Linked DNA regions of Sphingobium yanoikuyae. The protein of the gene in region 2 interacts with the protein of the main gene of each other region in a pairwise test. Links are inferred from orthologs where the notes say so. Each region holds a gene or a part of one and is shown on either strand. Other genes may lie near its edges. The genes, in order: dnaQ, HH800_RS04720 and dnaE.

Evidence for each region.
Region 1: the proteins of HH800_RS04720 (region 2) and dnaQ interact in binary tests that used the Escherichia coli proteins (3 or more experiments, as listed by UniProt). The link is inferred for Sphingobium yanoikuyae from one-to-one orthologs.
Region 3: the proteins of HH800_RS04720 (region 2) and dnaE interact in binary tests that used the Escherichia coli proteins (3 or more experiments, as listed by UniProt). The link is inferred for Sphingobium yanoikuyae from one-to-one orthologs.

What each region holds. Positions count from the first base shown.
Region 1 is NZ_CP053021.1:4,356,449-4,359,927, forward strand. The notes cover bases 538-3,254. They hold dnaQ (DNA polymerase III subunit epsilon), read right to left. Parts: upstream 2,389-3,254; coding sequence 1,687-2,388; downstream 538-1,686. Other genes in these bases: HH800_RS21025 (PTS sugar transporter subunit IIA), read right to left, coding at 538-888; hpf (ribosome hibernation-promoting factor, HPF/YfiA family), read right to left, coding at 1,019-1,615; coaE (dephospho-CoA kinase), read right to left, coding at 2,421-3,014; aroE (shikimate dehydrogenase), read right to left, coding at 3,026-3,254. Outside these bases: HH800_RS21020 (PaaI family thioesterase), read right to left, coding at 1-434; more of HH800_RS21025, read right to left, coding at 421-537; more of aroE, read right to left, coding at 3,255-3,479. UniProt on the Escherichia coli protein: DNA polymerase III is a complex, multichain enzyme responsible for most of the replicative synthesis in bacteria. The epsilon subunit contain the editing function and is a proofreading 3'-5' exonuclease.
Region 2 is NZ_CP053021.1:899,881-903,494, reverse strand. Bases 605-3,456 are described here. They hold HH800_RS04720 (DNA polymerase III subunit gamma/tau), read right to left. Parts: upstream 2,919-3,456; coding sequence 1,290-2,918; downstream 605-1,289. Other genes in these bases: blaSGM (SGM family class A beta-lactamase), read right to left, coding at 3,153-3,456; HH800_RS04725 (YbaB/EbfC family nucleoid-associated protein), read right to left, coding at 970-1,293; lon (endopeptidase La), read right to left, coding at 605-814. Outside these bases: more of lon, read right to left, coding at 1-604; more of blaSGM, read right to left, coding at 3,457-3,614. UniProt on the Escherichia coli protein: Part of the beta sliding clamp loading complex, which hydrolyzes ATP to load the beta clamp onto primed DNA to form the DNA replication pre-initiation complex.
Region 3 is NZ_CP053021.1:2,671,799-2,676,641, reverse strand. The notes cover bases 209-4,289. They hold dnaE (DNA polymerase III subunit alpha), read left to right. Parts: upstream 209-546; coding sequence 547-4,089; downstream 4,090-4,289. Other genes in these bases: HH800_RS13105 (ketosteroid isomerase-related protein), read left to right, coding at 4,123-4,289; HH800_RS13115 (Yip1 family protein), read right to left, coding at 209-387. In the rest of the region: more of HH800_RS13115, read right to left, coding at 1-208; more of HH800_RS13105, read left to right, coding at 4,290-4,533; HH800_RS13100 (carbon-nitrogen hydrolase family protein), read left to right, coding at 4,574-4,843. UniProt on the Escherichia coli protein: DNA polymerase III is a complex, multichain enzyme responsible for most of the replicative synthesis in bacteria. This DNA polymerase also exhibits 3' to 5' exonuclease activity. The alpha chain is the DNA polymerase catalytic subunit.

The DNA.
Region 1 (3,479 bases), 3.5 Mb from region 2 along the record:
TGCGATCGCATGAAGGTGCCGGTGCCCCGGCCCACTTCTTCCCCGTCCGAATCGAGAATGCTCGCCTCGGCGACATAGACGCGGCGCTTGCCGCTGATCCAACGTCCCTCGGCGCGCAGCTTTCCGGGGCCGATCGGCCGGGTAAACAGCAGGTTGAAGGCAGTGGTCAGCAGGAAACGATCGCTGACCAGGCTGTTGGCGGCATAGAAGGCCGCATCGTCCAGCATCTTGAAATAGACGGTGCCATGCACCGCGCCGGCGGCATGGAAATGCCGCTCGTCGACCTCGAAATCGATCACCGACCGGCCGGGTTCCGGCACGCGCAGGTTCGACAGGAACAGGTCGTTGATCGGCGCGCTGTTATAGAGATGCTCCAGCGCGCGAAAATGCGCCGCCTCGCCACTGGCAAGCGCGGCGGCCTCAGGCGGCGTCACGCGCCTCACCACCGGCCAGCAGCGCGTGCAGCGCCTCGGCCGACTTGGCACCGCGCAGGCGCGTCACCTGCGCCTCATCGCGCAGATAGCGCGATACACGCGCCAGCGTCTTCAAATGCTCGGCACCGCTGTCCTGCGGCGAAAGCAGCGCGAACACGACATCGACCGGCGCATCATCGACCGCGTCGAACGGCGCCGGCGGATCGAGCAGCACGACCACGCCGCACATGCGGTCGAGGCCCGGCAGCTTGGCATGAGGAATGGCAACGCCGCCACCGAAGCCGGTGGAGCCCAGACGCTCGCGCTCCAGCAGCGCGTCGGCGGCCGCTTCGGCATCGACGCCATAGGATTGCGCCGCCAGAGCCGCGATCTTCTGGAACAGCATCTTCTTGCCGTTCACCGTCACCTCGGTGGCCAGCGCGTCCGGCGAGACAATATCGTTGAAATGCACCATTTTACTTCCGGGGGCAGCCGAGGCGCGCCCAGCCTGTCGAAAAAAATGCGCGTTGCTCGGAGAAACTAAAGCCCGGCCCCATAGGCCGCCTGCACCCGGAGGTCAACAGGCGGCCCGGCTTGGCAGGGGGTCAGCCGCGCGGCTCGACCCAACCGATCGTGCCGTCCTGACGGCGATAGACCATATTATAGGCCGACGTCCCGGCATTGAGGAACAGCAGCGCATTGGTGTTGCGCAGGTCCAGCATCATCACCGCGTCGGACACGCTGGCCTCGGGAATATCGACCCGCGTTTCGGCGACGATCAGGGGAGCATCGGCCACTTCGGCCTCCTCGTCGGCGGCACCGGCGAAGATGGTATAGCCCGCGCCGTCGATATCATCGACGCTATAGCCATTGGCGCGCTGCGCCTCGGCAGCGGCGGCCTGGATGCTGCGATCCTTCAGGCGGCGCATATAGCGGCGCAGCTGCTTCTCGATCCGGTCCGATGCCTGGTCGAAGGCGGGATGCGCCTCCTGCGCCTCGCCGGCGCCCTTCAGGATCAGGCCGGTCATCACATGGCAGACGATATCACAATGGAAGGCGCCATGCGGGGCCGGTCGGAAGGTCACCTGGGCGGAAATCGTGCGGGAGAAATATTTCTCGGCTATCGCTTCCAGCCGGTCGCTGACGTGCTGCTTGAGCGCTTCGCCCGTCTCGACCTGATGCCCGGAAACACGGATATCCATATGCCTTCTCCTTATTCTTGCCGGGACGCCGGATCAGCGGCCCGGTTGGCACGTGGCAAACGCCGGCAGGTTCAGGCCGGCGGCGCCTCCTCGAGCCAGAGCGGCTTATCCAGCTTCGCGACGAAAGCGGCATGCCTCTCCAGCTCCTCCGCGCTCGCCGTGAAGACGCGCGCGGGACGAACAGGGCGAACAACGGCGGTTTCCGTCAGTTCCACCCTGACGATCTCTTTCTCTTCCTCCTGTGCAAGACCCAGGCCGATCTGACGGCCGCCGGTCAATTCGACATAGAGCTGCGCCAGCAGTTCGGCGTCGAGCAGCGCGCCATGCTTGACGCGATGGCTGCGGTCGATGCCGTAACGGGTGCAGAGCGCGTCCAGGCTGTGCTTGGCGCCGGGATGCAGGGTGCGGGCAATCGCGACCGTGTCGATCATCCGGTCCATCGACACGGCGTCGCGCGCGCACAGCTTCAATTCGTGATTGAGGAATCCGAAGTCGAAGCGCGCATTGTGCGCGACCAGCGGGCTGTCCTCCAGAAAATCCATCAGTTCAGCCACGCCCTCGCGGAACAACGGCTTGTCCGACAGGAACTGGCTCGACAGGCCATGCACCGCCTCGGCGGCGGAGGGCATGTCGCGCTGTGGATTATAATAAGCGTGGAAGGTGCGGCCGGTCGGCACGCGATTGATAAGCTCTATGCACCCGATTTCGACCAGCCGATCGCCGGATGCCGGATCAAATCCCGTCGTTTCGGTGTCGAAAATGATCTCGCGCATCGCCCTTTTGAACCGACTCTCTATGACTCTACTTATCTGCCTGTCCGGGCGCCAAGGCAAGCGACCAGACGCCTGACCTGTGCTCGGGTTGCGGCAAATGTCGTACCCGTGTTGATGATATAGTCTGCCCTTAGCCGCTTTTCAGCATCGGGCAGCTGCAAGTGCAGGATTCTACGAAATTTTGCCACCGTCATGCCCGGCCGGGCCAGCACCCGCCGCCGCTGTTTCCAGGCGGGCGCACTGACGACGATGATCCCCGCCATGCGCCGGTGGCCACCCGTCTCGAACAACAGAGGCACGTCCAGAATCACGAATTTGCGCGACCGATGGCGTTTGAGGAATCGCCGACGCGACTCGCCCACGGCGGGATGGACGATCGCCTCCAGCGCCTTCAATTCGGCGGGATGACCGAACACCGCTGCGCCCAGCTTCGTCCGGTCAACGCCCTGCGGCCCAGTGGTGCCGGGAAAACGCGCTTCGATCGCCGGGATCAGCCGGCCGCCCGGCCCCTGCAGCCGATGCACCTCGGCATCGGCATCGAACACCGGCACGCCCTCGCGGCGAAACATCGCTGCAACCGCCGACTTGCCCATGCCGATCGAGCCGGTGAGGCCGTAGATCTTCACCCCGTCGCCGTTCAGTCCGCCGCCGTGAGCAGGGCGCGCAGTTCCGCGTCCAGTTCGCGCGGTGCCTCCGCATCGAAGAAGATGTCGAACGCCAGCGCCGCCTGGCCGATCAGCATTTCCAGCCCGTCCAGCGTCTTGAGGCCCCGGTCGCGCGCCGCCTTCAGCAAGCCCGTCTCCAGCGGCGCATAGACGATGTCATAGACGGTCGCACTCGCCGGCAGCGGCGACAGGTCCAGATCCAGCGCCGGCTGGCCGACCATGCCCAGCGACGTGCTGTTGACCAGCAGGTCGGCGGCCGGCAGCGCATCCGTCATGCCGATCACCTTGCCCTTCACCCCGGCCCGGTCGAGCAGCGCCTGTCCCTTGGCCGGGTCGCGCGCCATGATCGTGATGTCCGGTACGCCCAGGCTGGTGAGCGCGAACAGGATCGCCCGCGCCGCGCCGCCCGCGCCGATCAGCACCGCA
Region 2 (3,614 bases):
TGAGCTCGGCGGTCGCCTTGGCGCGCGCTTCCTTGCTCAGCTTCGCCTTGGCGATCTTGTCGGCCAGTTCGGCAAGCTCGTCGCCTTCCTCGCCCTCGCCATTGCCCAGCTCGCGCTGGATCGCCTTGAGCTGCTCGTTCAGATAATATTCGCGCTGGGTCTTTTCCATCTGGCGCTTCACGCGGCCACGGATCTTCTTCTCGACCTGCAGCACGCCCAGCTCGCCTTCCATGAAGGCGAACACCATCTCCAGCCGCTTGACCGGATCGGGTTCGACCAGCAGCGACTGCTTGTCGGCGACCTTGACGTTGATGTTGGCGGCGACGGAATCGGCGAGGCGACCGGCATCGTCGATCTCGCGCAGCTGCACCGGCGTTTCGGCCGGCAGCTTCTTGTTGAGCTTGGCGTAATTCTCGAACTGCTCGGCCACCGAGCGCATCAGCGCAGCGGCTTCCGGACCTTCGGCGACGATCTCCTCGACCGGCGCGACCTCGGCGACCAGATAGCCCGCCTCGGCCGGCGCCAGATCGGCCAGCTGGGCGCGATGCTTGCCCTCGACCAGCACGCGCACCGTGCCGTCGGGCAGCTTGAGCAGTTGCAGCACCACCGACACCACGCCGGTGTCATACAGCGCGTCCTTGCCCGGATCATCCTCGGCCGGGTCGAGCTGGGACACCAGGAAGATTTCCTTATTGCCCTCCATCGCCGCTTCCAGCGCGGCGACGCTCTTGTCGCGACCGACGAAGAGCGGGACGATCATCTGCGGGAAGACGACGATGTCGCGCAGCGGCAGAAGGGGATATTGCGTAGTCATTCACTCTCCAGGGCCGGACTTGCGGCCCGTCATGCGGTTCATCGCCTTTATGGGGATGCCCGTCGCGTCAATCAATCAGCGATCACCATATTGCTGCAACGATGAACAAGGGCTTATCCGCCAGCGGCAGCCCCGGAACGGCAATGCGCGCCGGCTCAGAAGGGCAGCTTGAAGCCCGGCGGCAGCGGCAGGCCGGCGGTCATCTTGCCCATTTCGGTGTTGCTGACCTCGTCCGCCTTCTTGCGCGCATCGTTGAACGCGGCGGTGATAAGGTCTTCCAGCATCTGCTTTTCCGACGGTGCCAGCAGGCTGTCGTCGATCGACACGCCCAGGATGCGGCCCTTGGCCGACGCCTTCACCTTGACTAGGCCGCCACCGGCCGCGCCCTCGACTTCCAGCTTGTCCAGATTGTCCTGCGCGCGCTGCAGCTCTTCCTGCACGCGGCTGGCCATCCCCAATATTTCGTTCAGATCCTTCATGCTTCGGCACTCCATTGTTCCGGCTCGTCCGAATGGACCAGCTCGGCATCGGGGAAGGCGTCCATTGCCGCCTTGACCACCGGGGTTTCTAAAATTGCGGCGCGACTGTCGGCCAGCTGGCGCTGTTCATTGGCCAGCAGGGTCGGCTTGGCCTCCCCCTCGCCCTGCGTCACCGTCCAGGCGACGCCGGTCACCTCGCGCAGCGCCGGGATGATCCGGGTGGCGAAGTCGGGCGACAGGCTGGCCGTGCCGCGATACTCCAGCATCGGCGGATCATAGCGGATGATCCCCACGCAATCATGCATTTCCTGCGCCAGATGCCCCTTGCTCTTCTGCCAGAAGGCTTCGATCAGATCCTCGAAGGTGGCGGGCAGGCTGGACGCGGGTTCCGGCGCGGGCGCGGCGGCGGCGGCCGGCGCCTGGCCCGGCATCGCCGGCGCGGCCATCGGCACCCCGCCCTGCAGCATCCGGGCAAGGTCGCTGGGATCGGGCATGGTCGCGGCATGCATCACGCGCAGCAACGCCATCTCGCACGCCTCGATCGGCAGGGCGGCGGTCGCCACCTCGTCATGGCCCTTCAGCATCAGCTGCCACAGCCGATGCAGCGGGCCAAAGCCGATCTGCGACGCCCAGTCGGCCAGCGCGCCGCGTTCCTCGTCGGACTGGCCCGGCGTCGCAATGTCGCGCCCGGCCTTCACCAGCGTGACCGCATGCACCAGCTCCAGCAGGCCGCGCATCAGCGACAGCGGCTCGACCCCCAGCGCATATTGATCGCGCACCCCGCCCAGCAGCGCGGCGGTATCGCCCTCCAGCAGCAGGCCGAGCAGCCGGCGCGTCGAGCCGCGATCCGACAGGCCCAGCATCTCGCGCACCTGCGCCGCCGTAACCATCGGCTCGCCCTCGCCCATTTCGGCATGGGCGATCGCCTGGTCCAGAATCGACAGGCCGTCACGGGCGGAGCCCTCGGCCGCCTGCGCGATCAGCGATAGCGCATCGGGCTCGGCCGCGACCTGTTCGGCCTCGACCACATGGGCGAAATGGCCGGCCAGCATCTCGGCCGGGATGCGACGCAGGTCAAACCGCTGGCAGCGCGACAGCACCGTCACCGGCACCTTGTTCACCTCGGTCGTGGCGAACAGGAATTTCACATGGGCCGGCGGCTCCTCCAAGGTCTTGAGAAGCGCGTTGAACGCGTTCTTCGAGAGCATATGGACTTCGTCGATGATGTAGATCTTGTAGCGCGCCGACACAGCGGCATAGCGCACCGCCTCGATGATCTCGCGCACGTCGTCGACGCCGGTATGGCTGGCGGCATCCATTTCGACCACGTCGATATGCCGCCCCTCGGCAATCGCCATGCAGGGTTCGCACACGCCGCACGGGTCGATCGTCGGCCCGCCCTGCCCACCCGGGCCGATGCAGTTCAGCGCCTTGGCGATCAGCCGCGCGGTCGACGTCTTGCCGACTCCGCGCACGCCGGTCATCAGAAAGGCATGGGCGAGGCGGCCGCGCCGGATCGCATTGCCCAGCGTCTGGACCATGGCGTCCTGCCCGATCAGCTCGCGAAAGTTGCGCGGACGATATTTGCGCGCAAGCACGCGATAGGGCTGAGGGGAATCGGACATGCCTGTTTCCTAACCGTTCAGATGCGGCTTGTCGAAGCCCGTTCGGACCTTGCGAAGAGATGATGCTGTGCGGAAAGGTGGGAGCCGGAACGACCCGCAGAAAAATCGTTGTGGCTGCTTCCGTCAGGACCTGACCAGGTTGGCGACGACTACGTCCGCCCGACTCCCGGCCGGGCATATGGCGAACTCATGACAGGAAGGCAAGGGCTTCCATGCCCTTGCCATGCCATAAGCCTAGTTCAGCCCGCTCTTCTGCGCCTTGCTGACGAATTCCAGCGCCGAATGGGCGGCCTCGGCGATCGCTGCCTCGGCCTTCTTGTCGTCCACGGTCGGCCGGTCGAGATAGATGGCCAATATATATTCCTCGCCCGCGGGCGACTTCACCAGCGCGACGTCATTATAGGCGGTGCCGCAGCTGCCGGTCTTGCTGCCCGACGTCCAGCCTTCGGGCAGGCCCGCCTTGATCCTTTTGTCGCCGGTGGTGCTGGCATTCAGCCAGCCGCGCAGCCTGTCGGCATCGGCCGCAGCCATGTCGCGGAACAACAACCGTCCCATCAGCCCGGCCATCGCCGCCGGACTGGTCGTGTCGCGCGGATCGCCCGCAATATTCTCGTTCAACTCGGGTTCGATACGGTCGAGCCGCGTGATCTTGTCGCCATGGGCACGGATGAAAGAGGTCAGCCCCTCCGGCCCGCC
Region 3 (4,843 bases), 1.8 Mb from region 2 along the record:
GCCAGCGGTCGCCGAATAGGCGGAAATCTTGAACGCCTTCAGCTTGTCACGCTGGCCGCCGAAGCTGGGGGCGAGGAAGTTGATGATGATCGCCAGCACGGCGAGGCCGATCAGCGACAGGACATAATGGGCGATGGCCATGCCGATCGCGCCGATCAGCGGCGGGCGCCAGGTAATGCCGAACAGGCCATGGCCAAAGACCTGTCCGCCGATCAGGGTCGCGAGCGGCGGGATCGCCGCCAGGATCATGGCATAGCCGGTATAGATACTGCCGATGCTGGCCGGTTCGGCCTCGATCACCGGCCATTCGTCCCTGGGGCGCAGGATGATCGCCTTGGCCCGGTCGGCGATGCCGGGCGGGGTGGAAACCGGGTTGCTGTCCGACATGACCGTTCTCCCTGTTCTCTGGCCTATCCTCTGGCCCGTTCTTTGGGCGCGATAGGATCAGCAAGCGCAGCCCTTGGCAAGCGACAAGTGGTGATCTTGTCCACAGCTTTTCGCCGGGCGGGACTGGCGCGCGGGCGCGGGCGTCGTTAGATTGCCGCGATGTCTCATTCCGCCTTCGTACCGCTGCGCATCTTTTCGTCCTTCACCATGCTCGAAGGGGCGATCGACCCCAAGAAGATCGCTAAGCAGGCCAAGGCCCTGGGTTTTCCGGCGGCGGCGATCACCGACCGCAACGGCCTTTATGGTTCGATGGCCTTTTCCGACGGCTGCAAGGGCGAGGGCGTGCAGCCGATCGTCGGCGCCATGCTGGGCGTGGTGCGGCCGGGTCGGCCATCCAACGCGCCGGCGGTGCATGACTGGATCGCCCTCTATGCGCAGGATGCGGGCGGCTATGACAATATCTGCGCGCTGGTGTCGATGGCGCATCTCGACCGGCCGCTGGAGGAAGTGCCGCATGTCACGCTCGACATGCTGGAGGGGCGGACCGATGGCGTGATCGCGCTGACCGCCGGCGGGGAGGGGGCGATCGCCCGCCTGTTCGCCGAGGATCAGCCCGACGCTGCGCTGGCCTATGCCGACCGGTTGCAGGCGCTGTTCCCCGATCGGCTCTATGTCGAGATTTGCCGCCGGCTGGACCCGGTCGAGGGCAAGGCGGAGCCGCAACTGCTCGACCTGGCCTATGACCGCAATCTGCCGCTGGTCGCGACCAACCCGACCTGCTTTGCCGAGCCGGAATTCCACGCGGCGCATGACGTGATGCTGTGCATCGCCGATGGCGCCTATGTCGAGACGCCCGACCGTCGCACCAGCTCGCCCGACGCCTGGATGAAGCCGGCGGCGGAGATGAAGCGGCTGTTCGAGGATCTGCCCGAGGCGCTGGCCAACACGCTGGTCGTGGCCCAGCGCTGCGCGGTGATGGCGCCCAAGCGCAAGCCGATCCTGCCGAGTCTGGCCGGCGATATCGAGGGCGAGGGCATCATGCTGCGCGACCAGTCGATCGCGGGGCTGGAGGCCCGGCTGGAGAAGGCCGGGATCATCGCGGACGAGGCGCGCCAACCCTATTTCGAACGGTTGAAGTTCGAAATGGACATCATCATCCAGATGGGGTTCCCCGGCTACTTCCTGATCGTGGCCGACTTCATCAAATGGGCCAAGGATCATGATATTCCGGTGGGGCCGGGCCGTGGTTCGGGCGCCGGGTCGCTGGTCGCCTGGGCGCTGACCATCACCGATCTCGATCCGTTGCAACTGGGCCTGCTGTTCGAGCGCTTCCTGAACCCGGAACGCGTCTCCATGCCCGACTTCGATATCGACTTCTGCGAAACGCGGCGCGGCGAGGTGATCCGCTACGTGCAGCAGAAATATGGCAGCGATCATGTCGCCCAGATCATCACCTTCGGTAAGCTCAAGGCCCGCGCCGTGCTGAAGGATACCGGCCGCGTGATGCAGATGAGCTATGGCCAGGTCGATCGCCTCGCCAAGCTGGTGCCCAACCATCCGACCGATCCCTGGACGCTGGAGCGATCGCTGAACGGCGTTGCCGAGTTCAAGGCGGAATATGACAATGACAATCAGGTCAAGCGCCTGATCGACTATGCGATGAAGCTGGAGGGCTTTCCGCGCCACAGCTCCACCCACGCGGCCGGCGTGGTGATCGGCGACCGGCCGCTGAGCCAGTTGGTTCCGCTCTATCGCGATCCGCGATCCGACATGCCGGTGACCCAGTTCGACATGAAGTTCGTCGAGGGTGCGGGCCTGGTGAAGTTCGACTTTCTCGGCCTCAAGACGCTGTCTGTGCTGCAGAAGGCAGTGCAACTGCTCAAGGGGCGCGGCGTCACGGTCGATCTCGACACGCTCGCCTGGGACGATGCCAAGGTCTATGAACTGCTCCAGCGCGGCGACACGGTCGGCGTGTTCCAGCTGGAATCCGAAGGCATGCGCAAGACGCTGGCCGCCGTGCGCCCGACCAATTTCGGCGACATCATCGCGCTGGTGTCGCTCTATCGTCCCGGCCCGATGGACAATATCCCGATGTTCGGGCGCCGCAAGAACGGCCAGGAAGAGATTGAATATCCGCACATCCTGCTGAAGCCGATCCTCGAAGAAACCTATGGCATCTTCGTCTATCAGGAGCAGGTGATGCAGGCCGCGCAGATCCTGGCCGGCTACTCGCTTGGCGACGCCGACCTTCTGCGCCGCGCCATGGGCAAGAAGGTGAAGGCGGAGATGGACGCGCAGCGATCGCGCTTCGTCGAGGGCTGTGCCAAGAGCGACATCAAGCCGGCCAAGGCGAACGAGCTGTTCGACTTGATCGACAAGTTCGCCGGCTATGGCTTCAACAAGTCGCACGCCGCCGCCTACGCGCTGCTCGCCTATCAGACCGCCTGGCTGAAGGCCCATTATCCGGCGGAATTCTATGCCGGGTCGATGGCCTTCGATATCCATCTGACCGAAAAGCTGACCGTCTTCGTCGACGACATGCGGCGCATGGGCATGACCTGCCTGCCGCCAGACCTCAACCAGAGCGAGGCCGACTTCACCGTCGAGGCGGTGCCGTTCGAGGGGGATGACCCGCGCCTGGGCTTTGCCGTGCGCTATGCGCTGGGCGGCCTCAAGGGCGTGGGCGAGAAGGCGATGGAGCAGCTGGTTGCCGAGCGCGAAGCCAATGGTCCGTTCAAGCATCTGGATGATCTGGCCGACCGGATCGAGCCGCGCCTGCTCAACCGGCGCCAGCTCGAAAGCCTGGCCGCGGCCGGTGCGTTCGACACCATCCATGCCGATCGGGCCGGGGTGCATGCGGCGGCCGAAACCCTGTTGAGCGTCGCGGCAAGCGCGGCGCAGGCGCGCGAGAGCGGGCAGGGCGGCCTGTTCGGCGATGTCGAGACGGCCCATGCCGACGTCCGCATCCCGCCGCATCAGGCCTGGACCGTGTCGGACCGGATGGCGCAGGAAAAGGAGGCGTTCGGCTTCTATTTCTCGGCCCATCCGGTCGACCGCTTCCGCCATCTGGCCGATGCGCGCGGCGCGAAAAGCTATGGCGAAATCTGTTCCCAGCCAATGGGCATGCCCAATGCCGAAGGACGGGTGATGGGCATCATGGCGGCGATGGTCGAGGATGTTCGCTGGCGCGAGACGCGGCGGGGTGCGCGCTATGCCAACGCCACCTTCTCCGACCAGAGCGGCCAGTTCCAGGCGAGCTGTTTCGACGAGGATGCCTGCAAGCAGATCGAGGAACTGGCGCGCGAGGGCGATTGCGCGCTGCTGCATGTCGAGCTGGATCGCCTGCCGGGCGAGGAAACGCCGCGCGTCACCGTGCGCCGGATGGAGCCGTTCCGCGAGATCGCCAACGTGTCGCGCATGGAGCTGGTGCTGGACATCGAGATGGTCGAGGCCGTCGCCAAGCTGGCCGCGATCCTGTCCGGCAGCCGGGGCGGGCGGTGCGAGGTGTTCGTGCGGGCGCCGATCGGCGATGGCAAGGCGGCCCGCGTCTTCCTGGGCGACGACTTCACGCTGGGCGCCGATCAGGTCGACGCGATCAGCGGCATTGCCGGGCTGACCGTCCATAATCTGGCGCGGATGGAGGCGAAGTCGGACGGCTATCGCACCCGCCATCGCCGATCGGCCATGCGGCTGGTCGGCTGACCCCGCCCGTTTTCCCAGTCCGAGGAGAAATCTGTGTCCGAAGCGACCCTGGCCCTGGTCCATGCCTATTATGACGCCTTCAACCGGCAGGATGCCGAGGGGATGCTGGCGCTGCTGGCCGACGATGTGCGGCATGAGCCGAGCCAGGGCGCGGCCCGTATCGGCAAGGCAGCCTTCGCCGATTTCCTGGCCCATATGAACATTTGCTATGCCGAGACGGTGATCGATCCGATCGTGCTCGCGAACGCGGAAGGGACGCGGGCGGCGGCCGAGTTCATGCTGGATGGCCGCTATCTGATGACCGACGAAGGCCTGCCGCCGGCCGTCGGCCAGACCTATCATCTGCGCGTCGGCGCCTTCTTTGATATCGGCGAGGGCCAGATAACGCGCATTTCCAACCATTATAATCTGGCCGACTGGATCGCGCAGGTCGATCGGGTCTAAGCCTGCACCCGCCCCATTGCCGTTCCATCCCGAGGTATCCTTGACCCACATTCGCGTTGCCGCCGCCCAATATCCGATCGAGCAGATGCAGAGCTTTGCCGCCTGGCAGGAAAAGCTGACCCGCTGGGTGGAGGAGGCCGCCGTGCTGGGCGCGACGCTGGCGATCTTCCCCGAATATGCGGCGATGGAGCTGGCCGGGATCGATCCGGAGCGAGCGGCGGACCTGACCGCCTCGCTCGACCTGGTTATGCAGTTTGGCGAAGCCCATGACCGCCTCCATGCCGAGCTTGCGGCGCGGCTCGACATCATG